Regions from separate parts of the Pseudomonas sp. Seg1 genome, predicted to be linked through region 1. Evidence: predicted binding sites of a transcription regulator. Region 1 holds the regulator's gene; each other region holds the start of a gene.
What was found. Region 1 encodes FliA, which starts transcription of late flagellar genes. Its sites were predicted from a motif close to CTAAAGTTTNNNNNNNNNNNGCCGNTAA; they were not measured.

Region 1 (4,227 bases):
CGCAAGACCCAGTCGCGCATCGTCACCGCCCAGGCCGAACTGAGCCTGCGTGGCGAAGCCGATGGCAATAGCAATCGCCAGATTTTCGCCGGGCTGCCGTTGACCGCTGGCCTGCCGCTGACTGCCGCTGAGCCGCTGAGCGAGCCGACTTACGCCGCCCCGGCGCGTCCGGCCCCGGCGCCTGCGCAGTCCTCCGGCGGCGTGGATCCGCGTGCGCTGGATTCGATGCGTTTTGAATTGAACAGCCTGCGCGAGCTGATGGAAGTCCAGCTCGGCACGCTCGCCTGGAATCAGCTGCAAGGCAGCCGTCCGGCGCAAGCCAACCTGTATCGCCGTCTGCAGCGGATCGGCCTGTCCGGCCCGCTGTCGCGCGACCTGCTGGCGATGATCACCGATATTGAAGAACCTCGTCAGGCTTGGCGCATGTTGCTCGCGCACCTGGCGCGGATGATTGCCGTACCGGAAGTCGAGCCGCTGGAAGAGGGCGGTGTGATTGCCATGGTCGGCCCCGCCGGCATGGGCAAGACCACCACGCTGGCCAAACTGGCGGCCCGTTATGTGCTCAAGTACGGCGCGCAGAATGTGGCGCTGGTGAGCATGGACAGTTTCCGTATCGGCGCTCAGGAACAACTGAAGACCCTCGGTCGCATCCTCAATGTGCCGGTGACCCACGTCGATCCGGGCCAGTCGCTGGTGCAGGCGCTGGATCCACTGCTACGCAAACGCGTGGTGCTGATCGATACCGCCGGCCTGCAAGCCAGCGACCCAGCCCTGCGCATGCAGCTCGAAAGCCTGGCCGGGCGTGGCATCCGTGCAAAAAATTATCTCGTGCTGGCAACCACCAGCCAGAAACAGGTTCTAACCGCCGCTTATCACAGTTACAAGCGTTGCGGGCTCGCCGGCTGCATCCTGACTAAACTGGATGAAACGGCCAGCCTTGGCGAAGTGTTGAGCCTGGCGATCAGTCATGAATTGCCGGTCGCGTACCTGACCGATGGCCCACGGATTCCGGATGATCTGCATCTGCCGCGGCGTCATCAACTGGTCAGCCGCGCCGTCAGCGTGCAAATGCAGGAAGAACCCAGCGAAGAAGCCATGGCCGACATGTTCGCTGATATCTATCACAGCCCGACCAAGCAGGTTGGCTGAGGTAATCATGAACAGTTTTTGTACCTACATCGATGGTCTGCCATGCATTGTTCCGGTTGTGAACGCGCAGCCAGTAATGTGGCCTCCGTCTATGCAAGACAAGGTAAAGAAATAACATGGGCAGCATGCATCCCGTACAGGTGATCGCGGTGACCGGCGGCAAAGGTGGCGTCGGCAAGACTAACGTGTCAGTGAACTTGTCTCTGGCGCTGGCAGAGCTTGGCCGTCGGGTCATGCTGCTGGACGCCGATCTGGGGCTGGCGAACGTCGACGTTCTGCTGGGCCTGACGCCCAAACGTACCCTGGCCGACGTGATCGAAGGCCGCTGCGAATTGCGCGACGTGCTGTTGCAGGGTCCCGGCGGGATCCGCATCGTGCCGGCCGCGTCCGGCACCCAAAGCATGGTTCACCTGAGCCCGGCGCAACATGCCGGTCTGATTCAGGCCTTCAGTGACATCGGCGACAATCTCGATGTACTGGTGATCGACACCGCTGCGGGTATTGGTGACTCGGTAGTCAGTTTTGTTCGCGCAGCCCAGGAAGTGTTGCTGGTGGTTTGCGACGAGCCGACCTCGATCACTGATGCCTACGCACTGATCAAACTGCTCAACCGCGATTACGGCATGAACCGCTTCCGCGTCCTCGCCAACATGGCGCAGAGCCCGCAAGAAGGTCGCAACCTGTTCGCCAAGTTGACCAAGGTCACGGATCGCTTCCTTGATGTGGCCCTACAATACGTCGGCGCCGTGCCCTACGACGAAAGCGTGCGCAAGGCAGTGCAGAAGCAGCGAGCGGTCTATGAAGCTTTCCCGCGTTCCAAGTGCGCGCTGGCGTTCAAGGCGATCGCGCAGAAGGTCGATACCTGGCCACTGCCTGCCAACCCGCGCGGCCACCTTGAGTTTTTCGTCGAGCGCCTCGTGCAGCAAACGGCAGGGCCTGTGTTATGACCGCCAGCGGTATGAACTACTACAAGAAGTCGGCACGTGACGCGCAGTACGAGTTGATCGAGCGTTACGCGCCACTGGTCAAACGCATCGCCTACCACCTGCTGGCGCGATTGCCGGCGAGTGTGCAGGTCGAGGATCTGATTCAGGCCGGGATGATTGGCCTGCTCGAAGTCTCGACCAAATACGACGCCAGTAAAGGCGCCAGTTTCGAAACGTACGCGGGCATTCGAATCCGCGGCGCGATGCTCGACGAAGTGCGCAAAGGGGACTGGGCGCCACGCTCGGTTCACCGCAACACCCGTATGGTCAGCGACGCAATTCGGGCAATTGAAGCTAAAACCGGCCGTGATGCTAAAGATCACGAGGTTGCGGCCGAACTCCAATTGAGTCTCGACGATTACTACGGGATTTTGAATGACACCCTGGGCAGTCGCTTGTTCAGTTTCGACGACCTCTTGCAGGACGGCGAACACGAAGGGCTGCACGAGGATGGCGCCAGTGCTCATCTTGAGCCGTCACGCGATCTGGAAGATGAACGCTTCCAGGCGGCGCTGGCGGACGCGATTGCCAATTTGCCGGAGCGTGAGCGACTGGTGTTGGCGCTGTACTACGACGAAGAGCTGAACCTCAAGGAGATCGGTGAAGTCCTTGGCGTCAGTGAATCGCGGGTCAGCCAGTTACACAGCCAGTGCGCGGCCCGTTTGCGGGGGCGTTTGGGGGAGTGGCGAGCGCGCTGAAGGCAGTGTGGGGACACTGCGAACGAGGCTGGTGCAGTGATGAACGGCACCGGTCTTGCTCTGTTGTGCTCCAGACAGTCTTCGAGTGCTGCGCCGATTGATTGAAGTGGCGCGCCCAGGTGCTGGGCGCGTTTAAGACTGCTTGGAGGTCGAATTGAACAAAGACATGAAAATCCTCATCGTTGATGACTTCTCAACGATGCGGCGGATCATCAAGAACCTGCTGCGCGATCTTGGGTTCACCAACACCGTCGAGGCCGACGATGGCACTACCGCCATTCCGGTGCTCAACAGCGGCAGCATCGACTTTCTGGTAACAGACTGGAACATGCCGGGCATGACCGGTATCGACCTGCTGCGCCACGTGCGTGCCGATGAAAAACTCAAGCATCTGCCCGTGCTGATGGTGACCGCTGAAGCCAAGCGCGAGCAAATCATCGAGGCCGCTCAGGCCGGTGTGAACGGCTACGTGGTCAAACCTTTCACGGCTCAGGCGTTGAAAGACAAAATCGAGAAGATTTTCGAACGCATCGGCTGATGACGCGCGGGGGAGCTATGGAGCATAACGAATCTTCACAGGGCGATTTCGAGTCGACCCTGAAAAAACACGCGGTCGAACTGGTCGAGAGCCTTGAAAAAGGCAGGTTCGGCGACGCTGTGCAACTGATCCATGAGCTCAATCAGACCCGTGACCGTGGCCTGTATCAGGAAGTCGGCAAGCTCACACGTGAACTGCACAGTGCGATCGTCAACTTCCAGATCGATCCGCACATGCCGCAGGCTGAGGAAGTGTCGCAAATCACCGACGCCACCGAACGCCTGGGCTATGTGGTCAAGCTGACAGAAGCCGCGGCCAACCGCACCATGGATCTGGTGGAAAGCGCCACGCCGGTGGTCAATGGTCTGGCTGAAGAAGCCCAGGCCTTGAGTACCGACTGGGGGCGTTTCATGCGTCGTGAAGTCGGAGCTGAAGAGTTCCGCGAACTGGCGCGCCGGGTCGACGGTTTTCTGTCACGCAGCAGCACGGACAACCGTGCGGTGTCGAGCAATCTGAACGACATCCTGCTGGCTCAGGATTACCAGGACCTTACCGGTCAAGTGATCAAGCGTGTGACCCAACTGGTCACCGAAGTCGAAAGCAATTTGCTCAAACTTGTGCTCATGGCCAGTCAGGTCGACCGCTTTGCGGGCATCGAACATGACCGTGCAGCGATGCTTGCAGAAAAAGATCCACAAAAACATCTCTCGCAGGGTGAAGGTCCGCAGATTCATGCCGATAAACGAGAAGACGTTGTGTCCGGTCAGGACGATGTGGACGATTTGTTATCCAGCCTCGGATTCTAGAGTTTTGGAATTTTAGGTTTTTTGGGTTTTTAGACCTGTAGGAGCACCCC
Region 2 (4,227 bases), 1.5 Mb from region 1:
ATCACCTGGTCGAATCGTTCAATGCCTGTGGGGAGCGGTTGTTATGAAGAAGGGAAAAATGAGCGAAGCGGACGTTGCGGCGTTCTGTCTGGCGTTGCCCGGTGCGCGGGAAGACTACAAGTGGGGTGGCGTGCGAGTGTTTTCGATTGCCGGCAACAAGATGTTTGCCTTGCAGGGGCTGCGCGGCGACTCGCTGGCATTCAAGGTCGACAAGGATCTGTTTCTCGGCCATTGCGACCGGCCGGGCATCCACCCCGCGCCGTATCTGGCCCGGGCCCAGTGGATCATCATGCACCCGCCCTACCCGCTGGGCGCCGAGGAATTACAGGGGTTATTGCAGCGTTCGCATCAGTTGGTGGTGAGCAAGTTGCCGAAGAAAACTCAGGTGGGATTACTGCTTTAACTCTAATCCCCTGTGGGAGCGAGCCTGCTCGCGAAAGCGGACTTTCATTCAACAATGATGTTGTCTGACACGGCCTTTTCGCGAGCAGGCTCGCTCCTACATTGGTTTTTTGCAGGTCTTTAGAACAGATTGAGCAGGTTCAAACGGAGGAACAACTGGTCGATCCAGAACACCTGGTGCAACAGGACGATGACCCAGAACAGAACCTGAAACGACACCTTGCGCGTCTTGTGCCGAAACACCTGCTGAGCAATCAACGCGCCTGGCCAGCCGCCGGCCAGTTCCACCGCGTGCAGGATATTCTCCGGCGTGCGCCACGCATCCGTCCGGGCCTTGCGTTTGTCGGCCCAGTACATGAAGAACGCCAGCACGCTGACGATTCCATACGCGGCCAACGGCACCAGTGAAATCCCGCGCAGCCACATCGACAGCGAGCCGAACAACGGCAGCGCGCAGACGATTACCAGCACCACCAGTTTCAATTTCAGATGCTGAACATGGCCGCCAGAGGGGCGACCTTCAGGACGGCGTGCGCGGGAATCGCTCATGGCTTGGCCGCCGCCCAGTCCACCCAGCCGAACTGCCACGTCGCCAGAATGAACAGGCCAAAGACGATCCGATACCAGGCGAATGCCGCATAGCTGTGGCTGCCGATAAACTTGAGCAGGCCACGCACTGCGATCATCGCGAAGATAAACGCGGTGACGAAACCGATGGCGAACACCGGGAAATCCGCCGGGACAAACAGATGGCGGTATTTGAAGCCCGAGTACACCGCAGCACTGACCATGGTTGGCATGGCAAGGAAGAACGAGAACTCGGTGGCCGTCTTGCGCGACAGACCGAACAGCAAGCCGCCAATGATGGTCGAGCCAGAACGCGATGTGCCGGGGATCATGGCCAGGCATTGGGCGAAACCGATTTTCAGCGCATCGGTCCAGCGAATCTCATCAACCGTTTCTGCGTGCACTTCATGCTGACGTTGTTCAGCCCACAACATGATGATCCCGCCGACGACCAACGCCGCCGCAACGGTGATCGGGTTGAACAGGTATTTGTGGATCAGGTCGGCAAAGATCACGCCCAGCACGACGGCGGGCAAAAACGCGATCAGCAGGTTGGCGGTGAAACGCCGTGCGCTTGGCTGTGTTGGCAAACCGACCACCACATCCAGAATCTTGCGGCGAAACTCCCAGACCACCGCGAGGATCGCGCCGAGCTGAATAATGATGTTGAACGCCATGGCCCTCTCGCCGCCGAAGTCGAGCAAGTCGGCAACAATGATCTGGTGTCCGGTACTGGAAATGGGCAAAAACTCCGTCAGCCCTTCTACAACTCCTAGTATCAGTGCCTGCAAGGCGGTCCAAAGATCCATCAATCCCCCAAAGAGCGATGCACGCAGGCATGCCCCGATAGTATTTTTTTACGTTCACTGCGATCAGCGTAGCTGGTTGTTGCTGTACCGATTCCGCGCGCACAGGATCCACACGAAAGGGTCAAAATTCCGTGAAATATCAACTTGGATTCAGGTTTTCACGCGCGGGGCCGAAATCCTAACAGACAAGCCTTAATAGCGCTGCCGCGTTATACGACTTGGGTCGCGTATGCCAGACCGCGAAATCGTGGTTGGATGCTGGCGGTCGTTTATTACAAGAAAAAGAATCCGGAGTGACAGCGTTATGAACAGCTTGCGCAGTGTGTCGATCAGCCGACGCTTGTGGCTCATTTTGGTGGTGGCAGTGGTCATGTTGCTGACCTTGGGCGTGTTGATGCTCAAGCAGATCCACGATGACCTGTATCGCGCCAAAGCCCAGAAAACCCAGCATGTGGTGCAGACCGCCAGCGGTTTGCTGACCTACTACCACGATCTGGAAACCGCCGGCACTCTGAGCAAAGAGGCTGCGCAAAAGCAGGCGCTCACCGCCATCCGTGGTCTGCGTTATGACCAGAGCGACTATTTCTGGATCAACGACCTCACCCCCGTGATGGTCATGCACCCGACCAACCCCAAACTCGAGGGCCAGAATCTCTCGGCAATTCGCGATCCGGATGGTTTCGCGGTGTTCAACGAGATGGTTGCCATTGCCAGGTCCAAGGGCGCCGGCATGGTCGATTACCGGTGGCCGAAGCCCGGCGCCAGTGAGCCCGTGGCAAAAACTTCGTACGTAAAACTGTTCGAGCCGTGGGGCTGGGTGCTCGGTTCTGGCGTGTATGTGGACGATGTGCAGGCCGAGTTCCAGGGACAGGTGATCAAGGCCACGGTGATTGGCCTGGCCATCGCCGTGATCATGGCATTGCTGGTGATCCTGATTGCGCGCAGCATCGTCCGTCCGCTGCAGGAAACCGTGAACGCCATGGCCAACATCGCCAGCGGTGAAAGCGACCTGACCCGCAGCCTCGATACCCATGGCAAGGATGAAGTGACTGAGCTGGCTCATCATTTCAACGCGTTTACGGCCAAACTGCGCCGGGTGATCGGCGACTTGCAGGTCTCGGCCAGCGCGCTGGGCCAGTCGTCCAGCGAACTGGGCAACGATGCGTCGCAGGCCCAGCAGCGCAGCCAGCAGCAATCGCAGCAGATGGAACTGGTGGCCACCGCGATCAACGAGGTGACCTACGGTGTGCAGGATGTGGCGAAAAACGCCGAGCATGCTGCCGCCGAAATGCGTGATGCCGAGGCCCAGGCGCAGCAAGGCCAGATCAACATTGACGGTAGCCTGCAACAGATCGACAAGCTGTCCGGCACTATCGATCAAGCGGTAGAGGTGATTCGCACCCTTGCCGCCGAAAGCACGCAGATCGGCAGCGTCCTGGAAGTGATTCGCTCGATTGCCGAGCAGACCAATCTGCTCGCACTGAATGCGGCCATCGAAGCGGCCCGGGCCGGTGAACAGGGGCGTGGTTTTGCCGTGGTGGCAGATGAAGTGCGCTTGCTCGCGCAGCGTACACAGAAGTCGACAGCGGAAATCCAGTCGATGATCGAGCGCCTGCAAAATCACTCCGAGGCAGCGGTCAAGGTGATTGGTGACAGCAGCAAAGCTTCGCAACTGACCATTGAACAAGCCGGACTGGCCGGCGCCAGCCTGAACGCTATCGGCCAGGCGCTGCGTAATCTCAATGGCCTGAATGCATCGATTGCCAGCGCCACGTTGCAACAGGCGCATGTGGTCGAGGACATCAATCAGAACGTGACCCAGGCTGCCGGGCTGTCGCACAGCACGGCCATCGCAGCCGAGCAGTCGAGTGCCGCCAGCGTGCGGCTCGGCCAGTTGAGCGAACAGTTGAACAGCCTGCTGCGTCAGTTCCGCGTCTAGCACCGCCCCACTATAGGAGTGAGCCTGCTGGAGACAGGTTTATGTCAGCCAATATCTACCGTGCTGACATACCGCCATCGCTGGCAAGCCAGCTCCCACAAGGATTTATGCCATGCCCACCCATCTTGGGCATTACTCAAAACCCTGTGGGAGCTGGCTTGCCAGCGATGAAGGCGGAACATTCAACATCATTGTTGACGCCGCCGAAGCCATCGCGAGCAGGCTCACTCCTACAGCTTTTCTGGGTACAATCCGCCCCCTCCTCAACTCCCTCCAAGGAACCCACATGTCCGGGCTTGAACTGTTTGCCGCCGCTCTCGGTGTGATTGCCGTGTGGCTGACGGTTAAACAGAATCCGTGGTGCTGGCCGATCGGGCTGGTCATGGTGCTGCTCTATAGCTGGGTCTTCTTTGAAGTGAAGCTCTATTCGGACATGTTGCTGCAAGTGATCTATGCCGCGCTGCAAGTCTATGGCTGGTGGCAATGGACTCGCGCCGGGACGATGCACGA
Region 3 (4,227 bases), 1.2 Mb from region 1:
ACGCCGGCAGACCGCCATCGACATAGTGGTACTTGTCGTGACCGATCACGTCGAGCAGCCAGATGAAGCGCCCGGCCCAGCCGCCGCCTTCGTCGTCATAGACCACGTAGACCGCGTCTTTGCGATGGCCCAGTTCACCGAACAACGCTTCCAGATCGGCTTTCGCCGGCAGCAGCCCCGGCGCCGGCGGCTGGCCGAGCTGGGTGCGTTTCGGGTCGACAAACCGTGCACCGGGCAGGTGACCTTCGGCATAGCGGGCGGGGCTGGTCAGGTCCACCAGAATCAGTTCGCTGGACTCGAGCCGAGGGAGCAGGTCGCTCGGTTCGATAACGAGCGGCAAGCCAGAGAAGTCAGACATGTGAGGTCTCCAGAGCACAAAGGGGAGGATTGTAGCGCAGCCTCATCGGCCACGGCTGCTAAAGCTGTGCAAGGCCTTTTCGATGCACTGCGCGGTTTTGCCGAAGGCTTGCACGCTGATGTCGGCGAACGGCCCGCCGCCCTGATCGGCAACGACGATCATGATCACCCGGCCATTATTGAGCAATGAGCGCAGGAACAGGTGCTCGCCACGGAACAGCGTGCGCAGGCCTGCCGGCAATAACGCGGAGAATTGTGCGTTGTTCTCGGGATTGATCCGCACCTGCGCCTGTTGGGTCAGCAGTCGTTGCAGGACTTTGCTTTGGCTGACGACAAAATTCAGCGCCCCGGCTTCCTTCGGCAGACCGAACGTCTGATGCACGCGCAGATTCGATTGCGTGCGATCGGCCATCAGAATCATCACCCGGCGCATGCCGCTGGCAACCAAGGCATCGCGGGCGGCGACGGTCAGGCTCATGGCATTGGTAAAGCGGCTCGGCTCGGCGAGCAGTTCGGCGCACTGTTTACGCCACTGGGTCAGATCTTCGGCATTCGGCGCTGGCGCGGGCAACATGCCGGCAGGCAAACGATGAGTGCCCCACGGCCACAACAGCGAAACCGCCGGGTGCCACAAATCGGGCATTGCATGCTGACGCGCACTGTTGGCGGCTTGCTGGTGCAGCTGTTGCTGCACCTCGTCCATCGAAATCTGCAGATAAAGGCTGGTCAGGTACTGCCAGCGCTCGCTGTGCGGACTGTCCCAGGCCTGCTGTGCCGACAGCGCCAGACCATTGGCCAGCAGCACGGTGTTGGCCGGCTGATTGAGCCAGCGACGCAAGGTCGGGTCATCGTCGAGGCGGTTTTGCTGGCGCAGCGGATGTTCGCTGTCGCGGGCGATGCGCAGCACTTTGACCAGTTCGCGCTGTTCGCTGAGCAGCAATTTGTAGCCCTGCTGCACCCAGATCGGCAAATGCCAGACTTGCACCAGCGCTTCAGCGATTTTCAGCAGACGCACACCGAACAATTGCTTCTCGACAGTCCGCGCCGATTCGCCCTTGTGGATAACCCGCAGCTCCCACTCCTCAAGCAGTTGTGGGTAAGTCAGCGCCAGCGGCCACAACGGCGAGAGAAACAGCAAACTGCCCCAATGAATGTCCTGCCACAGCCGCGCGAGGCGACTGGCGAAAAAACCGTTCGCTTGCTGCGAAGCGTGCTGGCTGATCATTTGCAGTTGGCGCAGGGCCTTGGGGATCTGCATCTGCGGTTCGGCCGGTAGGCGCGCGAGCAATTCCTCAGTGCGGGCGAGGCCGAGACGGTTGATCGCGACTTCAAGATTTTCCGCCGGCGTGCCCATGTTGCCGTGGGTGTGACGATTCGCCTCACGGATGATGCTCAAGGCCAGCGCCGGGCTGTCCTGCATCAGGTCGGCGATGTCGCGTATCGAGCTGCGATTATCACGGATCGCCCGGCAGACTTTGTCGTGAGCCTCTTGCGGCACGGGCAGGCGGACGCTGTCGAGCAGCTTGACCCAGCCGTCGACGGTGGTCGGTTTTGCGTGTGGGACGTTCGTTTCATTAGCCATGTCTGGACGAGATCTTCACTGACTGTAGACGCGCCCGGCATGGGCTAAATTGGCTTTTCGCCTGAACTGGCTATAGTCTGGCGCAGTTTTGCCGATAAGTAGAAGAAGAGATTTTTTAACTTCCGAATATGACCTTGAACCCGACTTAAATAAGTACTTTCTACCTATGGCTAAAATTATCGGCATCATCGTCGTATTCGCGAGCGTGCTCGGCGGATACGTGCTCTCCCACGGCAAGATTGCCGCCCTGATCCAGCCCTTCGAGGTGATGATCATCGGTGGTGCGGCACTGGGTGCATTCCTCCAGGCCAACCCCGGTTACATGACGATGCACGTGCTCAAGAAATCCCTGAGCATGTTCAGTTCGCGCTTCAGCCACACTTTCTATCTGGAAGTGCTCGGCCTGATCTACGAGATCCTCAACAAGAGCCGCCGCGAAGGCATGATGGCCATCGAAGGCGACATCGAAGATGCCGCTGCGAGCCCGATCTTCGCCAAGTACCCGGCGGTACTGAAAGACGAACGCATGACCGCGTTCATCTGCGATTACCTGCGCATCATGTCCTCCGGCAACATGGCTCCGCACGAGCTGGAAGGCCTGTTCGACATGGAGCTGTATAGCCTGAAGGAAGACCTCGAGCACCCATCCCACGCGGTGAACGGCATTGCCGACGCCATGCCGGGTTTCGGTATCGTCGCGGCGGTACTGGGTATCGTGGTGACCATGGCCTCGCTGGGTGAAGGCGATCAGAAGTCCATTGGTCTGCACGTGGGTGCGGCACTCGTGGGTACCTTCTTCGGTATTCTCGCGGCCTACGGTTTCTTCGGTCCGTTGGCGCACTCGTTGGCTCACGATGCCAAGGAAGAACTGAACGTCTACGAGGCCATCAAGGCTTCGCTGGTGGCTTCGGCTTCCGGCATGCCGCCGTCGCTGGCGGTCGAGTTCGGTCGCAAGGTTCTGTACCCGGCGCACCGTCCAAGCTTCGCCGAGCTGGAACAAGCGGTTCGCGGTCGCTAAGTCATGGAAAATAATCAGCCGATTATCATCAAGCGCGTCAAGCGCATAGCCGGCGGGCATCACGGCGGGGCGTGGAAAATCGCCTTCGCCGACTTCGCCACGGCGATGATGGCGTTCTTCCTGGTGTTGTGGCTGCTGTCCACCGCGACGCCTGAGCAGAAGATCGCCATCGCCGGCTATTTCAAAGACCCGGTCGGCTTCTCCGAAAGCGGCACGCCGTACATCATCGATTTGGGCGGAACGCCGACACTGGCGCCGGAAAACACCCTCAACCCCGAGGTTAAATCCCAGCCGCAACCGGACAAGGTCACGGTCGACACCGAACAGGTTGAAGGCATGGCCGAGCAGGTTGAGAAAGAACGTCTGGAACTGCTCCTGCAAGAACTGCAGAACAAGGTCGACGAGAATCCGCAGCTGCAGAAATTCAAGGACCAGATCCTTTTCGAGATCACGCCGAACGGCTTGCGCATCCAGATCATGGACGCCGAGAACCGGCCGATGTTCGACTCGGGTTCGGCACGCCTGAAACCGTACTTCGAAGACATCCTGCTGGCCATGGCCGACACCATCAAAGCGGTGCCGAACAAGATCAGCATCAGCGGCCACACCGACGCCAAGCCGTACACCGGCACTGGCGATTTCGGTAACTGGGAGCTGTCGGCCAACCGCGCCAACGCCGCCCGCCGTGCGCTGGTTGCGGGTAGCTATCCGGATGCGCAAGTGGCGCGGGTGGTCGGTTACGCCTCGTCGGCATTGTTCGACAAGGAAAACCCGTTCAACCCGGTCAACCGACGCATCGACATCGTGGTGCTGACCAAAAAGGCCCAAGCCGCGATCGAAGGTTCGCAAGGTGCCGATCCGGCGAAACCGGCCGATGAGAGTCAGAACGGCGCCGCTCCGGCAACGCCGGTCGACCCCAACGCGCTACCGGCGGATCAGCAGCCGGTACCGGCACACGAGTTGCGCGAACGGCTCAACCTGTTCGACGACGCCGCGCCGAAACCGGCCGAACCGGGCAGTGCGGCCCCCGCGCCGAAGCAGTAATCCATAAAAAGCCACGGTGACCGTGGCTTTTTTGTGCCTGCCTGCGTCGCATTGACCAGTCGCAGTTTTCGCAATCACGGAAGATCAGTTATGGAAAGACTCAAAGCCTATTTTCAGCGGCACGGCAACGCTCCCTTCAAATTCGGCGAGGGTCGGGTCAGTGGCTACATCTCGGCCACGCTCGGGCTGCTGAGCCTGCTGGCGGTATTCTGCTTCCTGTTTCCCG

Region 2: a site for FliA is predicted at 1,928-1,955, ahead of KI231_RS15005 (methyl-accepting chemotaxis protein). Genes of this name have one in related genera too.
Region 3: a site for FliA is predicted at 2,010-2,037, ahead of motA (flagellar motor stator protein MotA). Genes of this name have one in related genera too.

What each region holds. Positions count from the first base shown of each region.
Region 1 covers NZ_AP021903.1:1,865,090-1,869,316, forward strand. Annotated here, with positions in the region: gene flhF (flagellar biosynthesis GTPase FlhF) at 1-1,149, shown strand, start outside; gene fleN (flagellar synthesis regulator FleN) at 1,266-2,096, shown strand; gene fliA (RNA polymerase sigma factor FliA) at 2,093-2,833, shown strand; gene KI231_RS08315 (chemotaxis response regulator CheY) at 3,000-3,371, shown strand; gene KI231_RS08320 (protein phosphatase CheZ) at 3,389-4,177, shown strand.
Region 2 covers NZ_AP021903.1:3,387,773-3,391,999, forward strand. Annotated here, with positions in the region: gene KI231_RS14985 (LysR substrate-binding domain-containing protein) at 1-47, shown strand, start outside; gene KI231_RS14990 (MmcQ/YjbR family DNA-binding protein) at 44-403, shown strand; gene KI231_RS14995 (DUF1294 domain-containing protein) at 523-951, opposite strand; gene KI231_RS15000 (undecaprenyl-diphosphate phosphatase) at 948-1,778, opposite strand; gene KI231_RS15005 (methyl-accepting chemotaxis protein) at 2,083-3,717, shown strand; gene pnuC (nicotinamide riboside transporter PnuC) at 4,004-4,227, shown strand, end outside.
Region 3 covers NZ_AP021903.1:628,222-632,448, forward strand. Annotated here, with positions in the region: gene rhdA (thiosulfate sulfurtransferase) at 1-358, opposite strand, end outside; gene KI231_RS02685 (HDOD domain-containing protein) at 401-1,939, opposite strand; gene motA (flagellar motor stator protein MotA) at 2,106-2,957, shown strand; gene motB (flagellar motor protein MotB) at 2,961-4,001, shown strand; gene KI231_RS02700 (sterol desaturase family protein) at 4,092-4,227, shown strand, end outside.